Regions from separate parts of the Microbacterium sp. NPDC089695 genome, predicted to be linked through region 1. Evidence: predicted binding sites of a transcription regulator. Region 1 holds the regulator's gene; the other holds the start of a gene.
The links. Region 1 encodes LexA, which represses DNA repair genes until DNA is damaged. Its sites were predicted from a motif close to TCGAACANNTGTTCGA; they were not measured.
Positions count from the first base shown of each region.

Region 1 (6,441 bases):
CGCCCAGGTGAGCACGGGCTGCGGAAACGGCGGGATGACATCGAGTTCCCACTTCTGCGCCGCGTAGGAGTGCACGAAGTAGAAGCGCTCCTGTTCGATGCCCCGGAACAGCACCGAGTCGGCACCGGGCTCGACCGTGTTCCACCCCATGTGCGGAAGCACGGGGGCGTTCAGCTCGGTGACGGCGCCGGGCCACTCCCCCAGACCTTCGGTGTCATGGCCTCGCTCGACCCCGTGGGCGAACAGCACCTGCATGCCGACGCAGATGCCCAGCACAGGTCGACCACCCGCCAGACGCCGGTCGATGATCTCGTCACCGCCGTGCTCATGCAGAGCATCGCGTACGGCTTGGAACGCGCCGACGCCGGGGACGAGCAGTCCATCGGCCTCGAGCGCCTGGGTGCGGTCGCGCGTGAGCACCGCATCCGCTCCGGCGGCGACCAGCGCCTTGACGGCCGAGTGCACGTTGCCGGACTCGTAGTCGAAGACGGCGACGCGGGGCTTTCGGCTCACAGGGCGCCCTTGGTCGAGGGGATGCCGTCGACGAGCGGGTCGAGCGCCTTCGCCTGACGGAACGCGCGGGCGAACGCCTTGTACTCGGCTTCGGCGATGTGGTGGGGATCGCGACCGCCGAGCACGCGGACGTGCACCGTGAGCCCCGCGTTGAACGCGAGGGCCTCGAAGGTGTGGCGCACGAGCGACCCCGTGAAGTGGCCGCCGATCAGGTGGTGCTCGAAACCCGCGGGCTCGCCCGTGTGCACGAGGTAGGGGCGACCGGAGATGTCGACCACTGCCTGCGCGAGAGCCTCGTCGAGGGGCACGAGGGCGTCGCCGTAGCGGGCGATGCCGGACTTGTCGCCCAACGCCTCGCGAATCGCCTGGCCGAGGACGATCGAGATGTCCTCGACCGTGTGGTGCGCGTCGATGTTCGTGTCGCCGGAGGCGCGCACCGTGAGGTCGGTGAGCGAATGCTTCGCGAACGCCGTGAGCATGTGGTCGAAGAACGGCACCGAGGTGTCGATGCGGCTGGCGCCCGTGCCGTCGAGGTTCAGTTCGAGTTCGACGGTCGATTCGGACGTGCTGCGCGTGCGGCTCGCGGTGCGCGGGTTCTGGGCGGTGCTGCTCATGAAGCCGATCCTATCGATGCGAGGGCGTCGAGGAACGCGGTCGTCTCGGCCTCGGTGCCTGCCGTGACGCGGAGGTGCCCGGGAAGGCCGACGTCGCGGATCAGGACTCCGCGGTCGTACAGCTCCCGCCACACGCGCTTCGGATCGGAGACCCCTCCGAACAGCACGAAGTTCGACCACGACTCGTACGGCGCGTAGCCGAGTGCTTCGAGCGTCGCCGAGATGCGGTCGCGCTGCTCGATGATCTCGTCGACCATCCCGAGCATGACGTCGGCGTTGCGGAGAGCGGCGGTCGCCGCGGCCTGGGTGAGCGCGCTCAGGTGGTACGGCAGCCGCACGAGACGCAGCGCGTCGATGAACGCCGGATCGGCGGCCAGGTACCCGACGCGCGCGCCGGCGAACGCGAACGCCTTGCTCATGGTGCGCGACACGGCGAGTCGTGGGCGGCCGTCGAGCAGGGAGAGAGCCGAGGGGGCCTCGCGCGGAGCGAACTCCTGATACGCCTCGTCGACCACGACGATGCCGCGCGCGGCCTCGTAGACCGCTTCGATCACGTCGAGGCCGAGCGGCGTGCCCGTCGGATTGTTCGGCGCGCACAGCAGCACGACATCGGGGTCGACCTCGACGACCTGCGCCGCCGCCTCGTCGGGAGTGATCGTGAAGTCGGGCTGACGCGTGCCGGCGACCCAGCTCGCGCCGGTGCCCTGAGCGATGAGCGGATACATGGAGTACGTCGGCGCGAAGCTGAACGCCGTGCGGCCGGGACCTCCGAACGCCTGCAGGATGTGCTGCAGGACCTCGTTGGAACCGTTGCCTGCCCAGATCTGCGAGGCATCGAGCCCGTGGCCCAGGTACTCGGCGAACCCCTCGCGAAGGGTGGTGAACTCCCGATCGGGGTAGCGGTTGACGTCGCGCAATGCGACCGCGATGTCATCCAGCACGTCGCTCGCCACGGCATCGGGTACCGGGTGCGTGTTCTCGTTGACGTTCAGCGCGATGGGCAGAGGCGCCTGCGGCGCGCCGTACGGAGTGAGGCCCCGGAGATCGTCACGGAGCGGCAGGTCGTCGAGCGAAGCAGTCACCCTTCCCATGGTAGGGCGTGCGCTCGGCGGTCAGTCCGCGTACGCCGCCGGGATCGCGATCTCCTGGCCGATCTGGAGAGCGCCGCCCTGCAGGGAGTTGAGACGCGTGATGTCGCCGATGACCTCGCGCGGATCGGCGCCGGGAGCGACGCTCTCGGCGATCGACCAGAGGGTGTCTCCGGGCATCACGGTGATGGTCTCGAACGAAGCCGTCGGGACCTGCTCGTTGGAGGCCACGGCGCTGCCGCCGCTGAGAGCTGCGAACGCGATGCCGACAGCAAGGGGCACGGCGGCGGCCGCGAGCACGAGGCGGCGACCACGCGCCGTCAGCCGGAGGCGAGTCGCCGGACGTGCCGGGATGACTGCTGCGCTGCTGAAGGTGATGGTGCTCATCGTGTGCTCCTCTGCTGACCGCGATGCGGTGAAGGTGGCGTAGCGTTCGCATTCGCGACTCGGCCGGGAGCCGCGGATACGAAGCTACGTTCCGAAGGTATCTTCGAATTCGAACATCTGTCAAGACTTCTTCGAAATCCGCTCCTCGAATCCAACGACACGCTCGAACAGATATTCCCTATCGGCGCTTTTCTCGGATACGGTTTCGATACGAACACCCCACCACGGACCTCCGACATTCGAAGCGAGACGCCGGAACCGCACCTCTGAGGAGAACCATGAGCGAGAACTCCGCCACCGAGTCCGAGGCGCCGCGCACTCGCCGCCGGAAGAGCCTCAGCCCCAAGCAGATGGCGATCCTCGAGGTCATCCAGACGTCGATCAGCCGGTACGGCTACCCGCCGAGCATGCGTGAGATCGGCGACGCGGTCGGCCTGAAGTCCCTGTCGAGCGTCACCCACCAGCTCGGCCAGCTCGAGCTCAGCGGCTACCTGCGCCGCGATCCCGGCAAGACGCGCGCGATGGAGGTCCTGATCGACCTCCCCGGCACCGGCGCCGAGAATCCCGCCGACGTCGCCACCCCGGTCGGCGACGCCGCGCTGGTCCCCCTCGTCGGCCGCATCGCCGCAGGCGTGCCCATCACCGCCGACCAGCAGGTGGAGGAGATCTTCCCCCTGCCGCGCCAGCTCGTGGGCAAGGGCGACCTGTTCATGCTCAAGGTGTCAGGCGAATCCATGATCGACGCCGCCATCTGCGACGGCGACTGGGTGGTGGTCCGCTCGCAGAGCAGTGCCGAGAACGGCGAGATCGTCGCGGCGATGCTCGACGGGGAGGCCACGGTCAAGGTGCTGCGCCGCCGCGACGGCCACACGTGGCTGCTGCCGCGCAACTCCGCGTTCGAGCCGATCCTCGGCGATGAGGCCGTCGTGCTCGGCAAGGTCGTCGCGGTCCTCCGCGCGGTCTGATCACCGCTCGCACCTCGCGGGGTCCGCGTCCCGCCTAGGCTCGAGGGCATGACCGCACCGTACGGCACCTGGTCCTCGCCCTTCTCCCCCGCGGCGATCGCGACGGCGTCTCCGCGAATCGACGGCGCCCGCTTCGTGGGCGCGGACGTGTGGTGGGGCGAATCCGTGCCGGCAGAGGGCGGCCGCGTCACGGTGCGCAGTTCGACGGGCGAGATCGTCCTGCCCGCTCCGTGGAGCGCGAGGTCGCGCGTGCACGAGTACGGCGGTGGCGCATGGACCGCCGATCACGACGGCATCCTGTACTTCGTCGATGCGAAGGACCAGCGCATCCACCGGATGCCGCGCGGCGGCGCACCGGAGCCGCTCACCCCGCCCGGTCCCGCACACGGCGGGCTGCGCCTGCAGGGCGGTCGCCTCTTCGCCGTCCGCGAGGATCTGACGCGCGACCCGCACGTCCGGGGCATCGTCGAGATCCCGCTCGACGGCTCGGCCGCGCACGACGCGGATGCACTGACCGTGATCGCGGAGGGCGCAGGGTTCTACGCGCATCCCGCGCTCTCGCCCGACGGCTCACGGATCGCCTGGGTCGGGTGGACGGCGCCGCGGATGCCGTGGCAGGAGGCCTCGCTAGTGATCGCCGACATCGGCCGGGACACCCGGAGCGTTCCTCCGGCGCGCGCCGCCCTGCAGCCGGAATGGCTCGGCGACGACGAGCTCGTGTACGCCGACGACCCCTCCGGTCGATGGGCGCTGCAGCGCCTGCGCCTGGATGCCGCCGGCCGTCCGCTGCCCGTCGAGCCCGTCACGGCCGCCGCGATCGATGCCGACACGGGATACGGCCTGTGGGTGCTCGGCAACCGCTGGTTCCAGCCCCTCGCCGACGGTCGCATCGTGGCGGTGCGCACGAACGGACGCGACGATCTGGTCGTCGTCTCCCCCGACGGCAGCGCGAGGCCGCTCGTCGTGCCGGTCGACGGCCACGTGAGCGTGGACGACGTGTCCGGCACCCGCGTCCTGCTCTCGGGCAACAGCTCGACCAGCGCACCCGGCGTGTGGACGGTGGACGTGGACGCGGGCGCGGTGGAGCGCATCGCCGGCGGCGCGCCGGCCGACCCGAGCTGGATGCCGCCGTCGACCGCCCTGCTCGTCGACGGCTCGCACGGACCGGTGCACGCCTTCGCGTACGCCCCGCAGAACCCCGAGCAGGTCGCCCCCGAGGGCGAGTTGCCGCCGTACATCGTCTTCGTGCACGGCGGGCCGACCGCGCACGTGACAGGGGCGGCATCCGCGGCGATCGCGTTCTACACCAGTCGCGGGATCGGCGTGCTCGACGTGAACTACGGCGGTTCCTCCGGCTACGGACGCGACTACCGCGAGCGCCTGGACGGCCAGTGGGGCGTGGTCGACGTCGACGATGTGATCGCAGCCGCGCGGGGTCTGGCGGATGCCGGGCTCGCGGATCCCGCCAGGATCGCGATCCGCGGTGGATCAGCCGGCGGATGGACCGTCCTCTCGGCGCTCGTGCGCGGAGGCACGTTCGCCGCGGGCATCAGCCGCTACGGCGTCGCGGACCTCCGCATGCTCGCGGCGCACTCCCATGACTTCGAGGCCCACTACATAGAAGGCCTCGTCGGCCCGCTCCCCGACGCCGAGGACGTGTACGTCGAGCGCTCGCCCCTCACGCACGTCGATCGCATCGACGTGCCCGTGCTCCTGATGCAGGGCGGTGAGGACCGCGTCGTTCCGCCCGCGCAGGCGGAGGCGATCCGCGACGCCCTGCGCGAGCGCGGCGTCGACCACGAGTACGTGCTGTACCCGACGGAGGGCCACGGGTTCCGCGCTGCGGAGACGATCGTCGACGCTCTCGAGCGCGAGCTGGCGTTCCTCGGCCGGGTGTTCGGCTTCACCGCAGCGGACTGAGCGCGCTCCGCGCGCCGCGGGTCACTCGCCGACGCGGTTGCGGAGGCGCATCGCGCGCTCGGCCTCGCGCGTGTCCTGTCGCTCGCGCAGGGTCTGTCGCTTGTCGTACTCGCGCTTGCCCTTCGCGAGGGCGATCTCGACCTTCGCGCGACCGTCGGAGAAGTACAGCTTGAGCGGGATCAGCGTGTAGCCGCCGGCCGAGACGGCGTGCGCGAGCTTCGCGATCTCCTCCCGGTGCAGCAGCAGCTTGCGGATGCGCTTGGCCGAGTGGTTCGTCCAGTGCCCCTGCGAGTACTCCGGGATGTGCACGGCGTCGAGGAACACCTCGTTGCCCTTCACGAAGGCATAGCCGTCACTGAGGTTCGCTCGCCCCTGACGCAGCGACTTCACCTCGGTGCCGGTGAGCACCATCCCCGCTTCGTACGACTTCTCGATGTTGTAGTCGTGACGTGCGCGACGATTGGTCGCGACGACCTTCTCCCCGCGTTCCCTGGGCATGATTCACTCCTGATCCGTGCCGTGGTGGTGACCCCGGAGTCGGGCGCACGGCAGCCTGTCAGTCTATACCGACGACAGCGTCACGTGCGCAGCCAGCGGCGGATCGCGAAGCCGGCCGACAGCGCCGCGAGCACGATGCCGATGCCGATCAGCACGGGGACGACCAGCGCGGCATCCTGCATCGTCACCCACGTGGTGATGAAGGGCACCCGACCGCGCAGGTACCCGTTGACGCCGAAGTGCACGCCGGCGACGACGGCTGCGCTCGCGAGCACCGAGCCGAGGAAGGCGGCGAACACGCCTTCGAGCACGAACGGCGTCTGGATGAAGCGGTTGGAAGCGCCCACGAGACGCATGATGCCGATCTCCTTGCGACGCGCATAGGCCGAGAGGCGGATCGTCGTGCCGATCAGGAGGATCGCTGCGATCAGCATGAGCACGGCGATCCCCACGGCT
Region 1 is NZ_JBIVHG010000003.1:37,226-43,666, forward strand. Features, by position in the region: gene hisH (imidazole glycerol phosphate synthase subunit HisH) at 1-513, opposite strand, end outside; gene hisB (imidazoleglycerol-phosphate dehydratase HisB) at 510-1,127, opposite strand; gene ACIPYT_RS14755 (histidinol-phosphate transaminase) at 1,124-2,218, opposite strand; gene ACIPYT_RS14760 (LysM peptidoglycan-binding domain-containing protein) at 2,240-2,602, opposite strand; gene lexA (transcriptional repressor LexA) at 2,881-3,567, shown strand; gene ACIPYT_RS14770 (prolyl oligopeptidase family serine peptidase) at 3,616-5,487, shown strand; gene smpB (SsrA-binding protein SmpB) at 5,509-5,985, opposite strand; gene ftsX (permease-like cell division protein FtsX) at 6,066-6,441, opposite strand, start outside.

Region 2 (6,441 bases), on a different contig from region 1:
GACGGCGCCGTCGTGCGCATCCACGGCGCGGGCCTGGTCGGGCTCTCGGCCGCCGCCATCGCAGTCGAGCAGGGAGCGACGGTCGAGGTGCTCGACCCGAATCCACGCCGACGTGCTCTCGCGACACGCTTCGGTGCAGGGTGCGGGCACCGTGACCCGGACGTCGTGATCGAGGCATCGGGACATGCCGTGGTCGAGGCCCTCGACGGAGTCGCCACCGGAGGCATCGTCGTACTCGTCGGAAGCGTGTTCCCGGCCGATCCCGTGCCGTTCGACGCCGAGAGCGCCGTGCGCCGGTTGGTCACGATCGCCGGGGTGCACAATTACACGGGCGCGGATCTGGCCGATGCTGTGGCGTTCCTGGCCGGGCGAGGCCGGGCGTATCCCTTCGCGGAGGCGGTCGGCGAGGTGCGCCAGCTCGCGGCGATCGACGATGCGCTCGCCGCGGCATCCGCACCCGACGCGCCCCTGCGGATCGGACTCATCCCCGGGCGGTGAGGCGAGAGGCGCGCGAGCCGCGGGTCGTGGGTCGTGGGTCGTGACAGGCGGATTGCGGGTTGCGGGGTTTGGGCTGCGGGGTTCGCGGGTCGTGGGGTTCGCGGGTCGCGGGTTTCGGATCGCGGGTTGTGGTCACGGGATTCTCGGGTCGTGGTCGTGGGGTTCGGGCCGTGGTTCGCAGATCGGGCGTCTTGCGTTCTGGTGCCGTGGTCAGCGGCTCGTGCTCGCGCGGATCGCGCCGTCGACGCGTCCCGCCGCGCCGGCGCGACGCCTGCACGACGCGCACTCATCACGAAGCGCACTCACACCACGCACGCTCATCACGACGCACACCGATCACACGAACATGACTCGTCGTCGGGGTGGGTCGGTGTAGCGGCGCCGGAGGGGGCTGGTCCAGGTGAGGTCGCCGCCGGGCTGTTGGTGCGCGGTCCACCGGTGCTCCTCGTGGACGTCGGGGTGTTTGAGCGTGTGGTGGCCTCTGCAGAGGTGCGCGAGGTTGTCGATGTGGGTTCGGCCGCCGAGGGCGTGGTCGTGATTGTGGTCGATGTCGCAGCGGTGCACCGGGGCGCGGCACCCGGGGAAGCGACAGTGCTGGTCGCGGGCGCGGAGGAACCGTCGCATCGACTCCGTCGGGGTGTAGGTGTCGGTCTCGGTCACCAGCCCGGCGGGGTCGAGGAAGAGGCGGGTCCATCCGGTCGTGTGTCCGGCGAGAGCGCGGGCGATGTCGGGGTCGAGAGGTCCGTGGCCGTCGAGTTCTGCGGGGCGGTCGTCGCCACCGGTCAGGGTGCTCGCGGCGACCGTCACCTGGATGCGTGGCTGGATGGCCCCGAGCCCCGCCCCGAGTGCCTCACTCGGGGCGGAGGTGAGGAGCAGGTCGGCCAGGAGGTCGGCGCGGATCTGGTCGAGCGTGCGCTCGTCGCCGGAGACGTGTTCGATGTCGGGGCTGGACGGGTCTGTGAGCGGATCGACCAGTCCGGCGAGCGGATCGGAGTCTCCCGTGGTGGGGTCGGTCGTGAACGTGTCGCTGTGTCCGAAGATCGCCGCGGATGGGTCGCGCTCGGTGGGTGGGTGATCACCGAGGGGTTCGAGGGGCGGGAGGACCGGGGCGCGATCGTCTCGAGTGCGGACGATGTGGCGGGCCATGGCGGTGAGGCGATCGGCGATCGCGACGGCGAGCCATTCGGGGAGCACGGCGCTGAGCAGGGCGAGGCCGTCGTCGACCGCCCGCACGGTGACGCAGCGTTCGCCGGCGGCACGGCGGTGTCGTTCGACGATGGTCTCACCCGCGAGGGACGCGGCCACCTGGCGGGCGTGGGCGCGGGTGCGAGCGGCGGTGTCGTTCTCGGCGACGACGAGCACCGCCGCCTCGAACAGGGTCAACGTCTCGGCATCCACCCGGTTGCTCCGCACGGCCTCGCCCACCACGCCGCTCGCGCGCACGATCTCCCGCACGTGCCCCGCGCTGATCGCCCCCACCTCGAACGCTGCCCGCACCGCGGGCAGATCGAGAGCGAGGGTGCGGGCGTCGGTGAAGGAGTGCTCCACCGTGGCTTGAGGTGTGCGACCCGCGGCCGCGTACTCCGCGATCATCGATCGGTAGATCGCATCCCGGTGGAACGGGCTTCCGGCGGCATCCGCGTCGTGCACCGCGATCCGCTCGACCAGCAAGCCGGACGCGCGCGCTTCGAGCGTCGCGATCTGCCGTCGGGTCTCGACCCACTCATCGAGCAGACGACACCGCTCCTGCATGTCGAGGTCGAGGTCGGTGGTCGATGCCATACCTCGAGTTTAGAACAAATATTCGAACCTGAACCGTTGTGTCACGGAACATACCGGCATCCCGCACGTCCACCGCGCGCCGGCGCAAGGACGTCTGCCCGCCGCAGTCAGCCGGTCTTCTCGGCGCCGTCCGCCCCGCCCTCGGCGCCGTCCGCCCCGCCCTCGGCGTCGTGCGCGGCATCCCCCTGGTCCGCGTAGTCGGGCCGCGGCTGCTGCAGCGGCTGGTCGGAGTACTCGCCGCCGAGCCGCCCTCCGAACGGTCGCCCGTGGTCGGCGAACTCCTCGCGCGCGAACGTCAGCGTCCAGTCGCCGATCGTGAACTGCGCGCCCGTGCGCAGCGTCTCGCTGCGGTCGCCCGCATGCGTCGCATCCGCCGCGGGGTTGGTGTTCATACCACCCTCGCCGTGCATCTCGAGCACGTACTCGTCGCGCTCATCGTGCGTGATCGTCGCGTGCACGGGATCGGCGTCGGGGATGCGCAGATCGGCGTCTGCGGACGAGCCGATGCGCACGACCTCGCTCTCGAGCGCGAACTCGGACCGGTCGTCGTCGTGGTTCACACGCAGACGCGGGTTTCCGGCGCCGTACTCCGCGTGCGTCGTCGTGGGGGTGTACCCCTCGTCCGGGCGGTCGTCGATGTGTCGTGCGTTCATGAGCAGGCCTCCTCGATGTGTACGACGATGCTAGGCGCAGGCGAGGAAGCCGCAAAGAGGGGTTGACTTCCCGGGTCCGCGCCGTCAGTCGATGCGAGACATGTCGCACCCGTCGCTTAGGATCGAGCCATCCACGTCGATGCGCCGGTCACCGTGCGGCATCCGTGGCGAGGAGAACGGGCGGGAGAGGTCCGATGGGCAAGTTCATCTACGAGGGCAACGTCAAGACCGAGATCGAGGATCGGGCTCTCACGCACCTGCAGCTCGTGATCACCGCGAAGCTGCGACGCTCCGAGCCGTTCCCCTTCAGCTGGCGGGAGGATGCGAGCGTGGGCGGTGGGCGTACCACGGTGTGGGTGCAGCCGGGCAGCTCCCTCGTATTCAAGTACTTCGGCAGCCGTCAGCCGTCGATCAACCGCGCGTGGATCGAGGCGCTGGCCTTCACCGCCAATGCGCCGAGCGGCCTGCATCTCGTACCCGAACCGCAGGAGTCGCACGCGGCGGCAGAGCACGTCGATGAATCGGTGACGCCGCAGGTCTGACCCGCGACCGGACGCGGCCGTCGACCACCATCCGTGTCGCCGGCCCCTAGGCTGGACGGGTGCAGAAGTCCGCGTCGTCTCGCCCGCTGGTGGGCGTCGCCCTCGTCATCGGCTCCTGCCTCTCGCTGCCGTTCGGCGCCGCCGTCGCGGCCCAGCTCTTCCCGGTGCTCGGCCCCTGGGGCGTGACCTCCTTGCGGGTCGCCATCGCGGCCCTGCTGCTGCTGGCGATCGTGCGTCCGAAGCCGCGTGGCTGGAACCGCGCGCAGTGGGCCGCAGCGGCCCTGTTCGGTCTCTCGCTCGCGGCGATGAACGCGAGCTTCTACGCCGCGATCGACCGCATCCCGCTCGGTCCTGCGGTCGCGATCGAGTTCCTCGGTCCGCTCGTGCTCGCCGCGGTGCTCACCCGCCGGCTCGCCGACGCCGCGTGGGTCGGCGTCGCGGTCGTCGGCATCGGGCTGCTGGGCGTCGACGGACTGATCGGCGCCGAGCCGCTGGACCCCATCGGCGTCATGTTCGCGCTCATCGCCGCCGGATTCTGGGTCATGTACATCCGGATGAGCGCGCGCGTCGGCGCGCTCATCCCCGGCAGCGGAGGTCTGGCGATGGGTTTGGCCGTCGCCGCCGTGCTGCTCGTCCCGGTCGGCATCCCGGCCGCCGTCACGGTGGCGGGCGACCTGCAGCTGCTGCTGCTCGCCGCGATCACCGCTGTGCTGTCGTCGGTGATCCCCTACAGCTTCGAGCTCGCCGCGCTCCGTCGACTGCCGCAGCGCGTGTTCGGCGTGCTGCTGAGTCTCGAGCCCGCATTCGCGACGCTGGCCGGCTGGCTGGTGCTCGGGCAGTCGGCCACCCCGCTCAAGATGCTGGCCATCGCGCTCGTGGTGGTCGCGAGCGTCGGGACGACCCTCGGCGCACGCCGACGGCGGGACGAGGGCGGGCGCACCGACACCGGCCCGTTCACCGCGCCCATCCCGCTTCCCGACTGAGGGGTCGCTCCGCAAAGGAGGCCGTCACGCCGCGACGGAGGCCGCGGACGGCAGCGGGTAGCGCCGCCGAAGGAGCACGCGCTGCACCAGCGTCCACGCGACGGTGACCGTGAGGTAGATCGCCGCGGCGAGGGGCACGAACGCGGCGAACACGGCCGTGAGGTAGTGCAGAGCTCCCGCCACGCGCATCATGGCCGGGGAGTTCAGGGGCGACTCCTCGGCGCCCTCGACCGGCACGGGGCGGAAGACCCGTCGCGAGATCTCGGCGACGGCCACGATGATCGCCAGCAGCACGCCGAACACGAGGAACGTCGAGGCGGTCGCGGTGCCGCCGAACAGCGCCGAGATCAGGCTCGTGCCCAGCGGGGCGCCGAACAGCTCGTGCGTGAGCAGATCGTTGGGGTGACCGGCGATCTCGGGTCGCAGGAACAGCGTGTAGATCAGGCCCACGACCGGCGCCTGGGCGAGCACGGGCAGCATGCCCGCGAAGGGCGAGGTGTTCTCGGAGCGATACAGCTCCATCATCTCCTTCTGCAGCCGCTCCGGGTTCTTCTTGTGGCGCTTCTGCAGTGCGCGCAGTCGAGGCGCGAGACGCGCCCTGATCTGCTCGGCCTTGGCCTGCGAGACCCCGACGGGGATCAGCAGGGCGCGCACCAGAAGGGTCACGAGCACGACCGCGAGGGCCGCGGCGGATGCTCCGGCGAGCGGTTCGACGAGGGTGGCGAGGCCGGCCAGCGCGCCGTAGGCGGCGTCGAGCAGAGCGGCGATGGGAGGGAAGGCGAAGATGTCCATGGAAGTCCGTTCGTGTGTCGGGATGGGTCGGCGAAGGCCGCGCGATCCCGTACGGAGGACGGACTACGCGGCGGAGGCGACTCCCGGCGCACGAGGACGAGGATGCCCCGCGGCATCCGGATCGCTCTGCGCGAGCAGCGTCGAGGCGTCGATCGCGCGCAGCGGATGCGGGGCGCTGCGCGGTGTCGGCGGCGCCAGGCTCAGCGCGACGGCGATCGTGAGGGTGGTCAGCGCGATCAGCGCGATCGCGAGACCGAGGGCGGCGGCATCGGGCACCGCCACGAGGCCGAGCGCGGACGCGACGAAGGTCAGCATCTGACCGAACCAGTCGCCCATGCGCACACACCTCCCTTCCGGCGAGCGTAACACCGGGGCATGGTCCGTCAGTCGTCGAAGCCGCTCTGTCCGCTGCGGGCGTAGCCTCGAGACATGAGTGATCTGCGCGACCTGTTCGGCATCGAGCATCCGATCGTCCTCGGCCCGTTCGGCGGCCTCTCGTCTGTCGCACTGACCGCCGCGGTGAGCGAGGCGGGCGGCCTCGGCGGCTTCGGTCTGTACGGGTTCGACGGCGACCGCATCCGCTCGACCGTCGCGGAGCTCAGGGAGGCGACGGCGCACCCCTTCGCGGTGAACATCTGGCTGCCCACCGGCGACGAGGTCGAGCCGAACGCCCAGCACACCGTGTTCGCGCAGGCGCTGCAGCCGTTCTACGAAGCCGTCGGACTCGAGGTCCCCGGGCGCCCGGAGCAGTACCTGCCGTCGCTCGACGAGCAGCTCGACGCGATCTGGGAGGCGGCGCCTCCCGTGCTCAGCGTCGTGTTCGGCGTGCCCTCGGGCGAGATGATCGACGAGGCGCGTCGCCGCGGCATCCGCATCGTCGGCACCGCCACGACCGTCGCCGAGGCGATCGCGCTCGCCGAGGCGCGGGTGGATGCCGTCGTCACGACCGGCCTGGAGGCAGGAGGCCACCGGGTGTCTTTCCTGCGCCCGGCGGAGGATTCGCTGATCGGCACGCTGGCGCTCGTGCCGCAGGTCGTCGACGCCGTGGACGTGCCCGTGATCGCGGCGGGAGGCATCGCCGACCGGCGAGGGGTCGCCGCGGCGTTCGCACTCGGCGCCTCGGCCGTGCAGGTCGGCACGGCGTTCCTCGCGACCGCGGAGTCGGCCACGACCGACGCCCACCGCGAGGCG
Region 2 is NZ_JBIVHG010000001.1:293,708-300,148, reverse strand. Features, by position in the region: gene ACIPYT_RS01560 (alcohol dehydrogenase catalytic domain-containing protein) at 1-498, shown strand, start outside; gene ACIPYT_RS01555 (DUF222 domain-containing protein) at 835-2,280, opposite strand; gene ACIPYT_RS01550 (FHA domain-containing protein) at 2,388-2,933, opposite strand; gene ACIPYT_RS01545 (ATP-dependent DNA ligase) at 3,128-3,475, shown strand; gene ACIPYT_RS01540 (EamA family transporter) at 3,535-4,458, shown strand; gene ACIPYT_RS01535 (YidC/Oxa1 family membrane protein insertase) at 4,483-5,250, opposite strand; gene ACIPYT_RS01530 (DUF6412 domain-containing protein) at 5,314-5,586, opposite strand; gene ACIPYT_RS01525 (NAD(P)H-dependent flavin oxidoreductase) at 5,680-6,441, shown strand, end outside.
Region 2: the regulator LexA is predicted to act here: its motif matches at 2,291-2,306, upstream of ACIPYT_RS01555 (DUF222 domain-containing protein).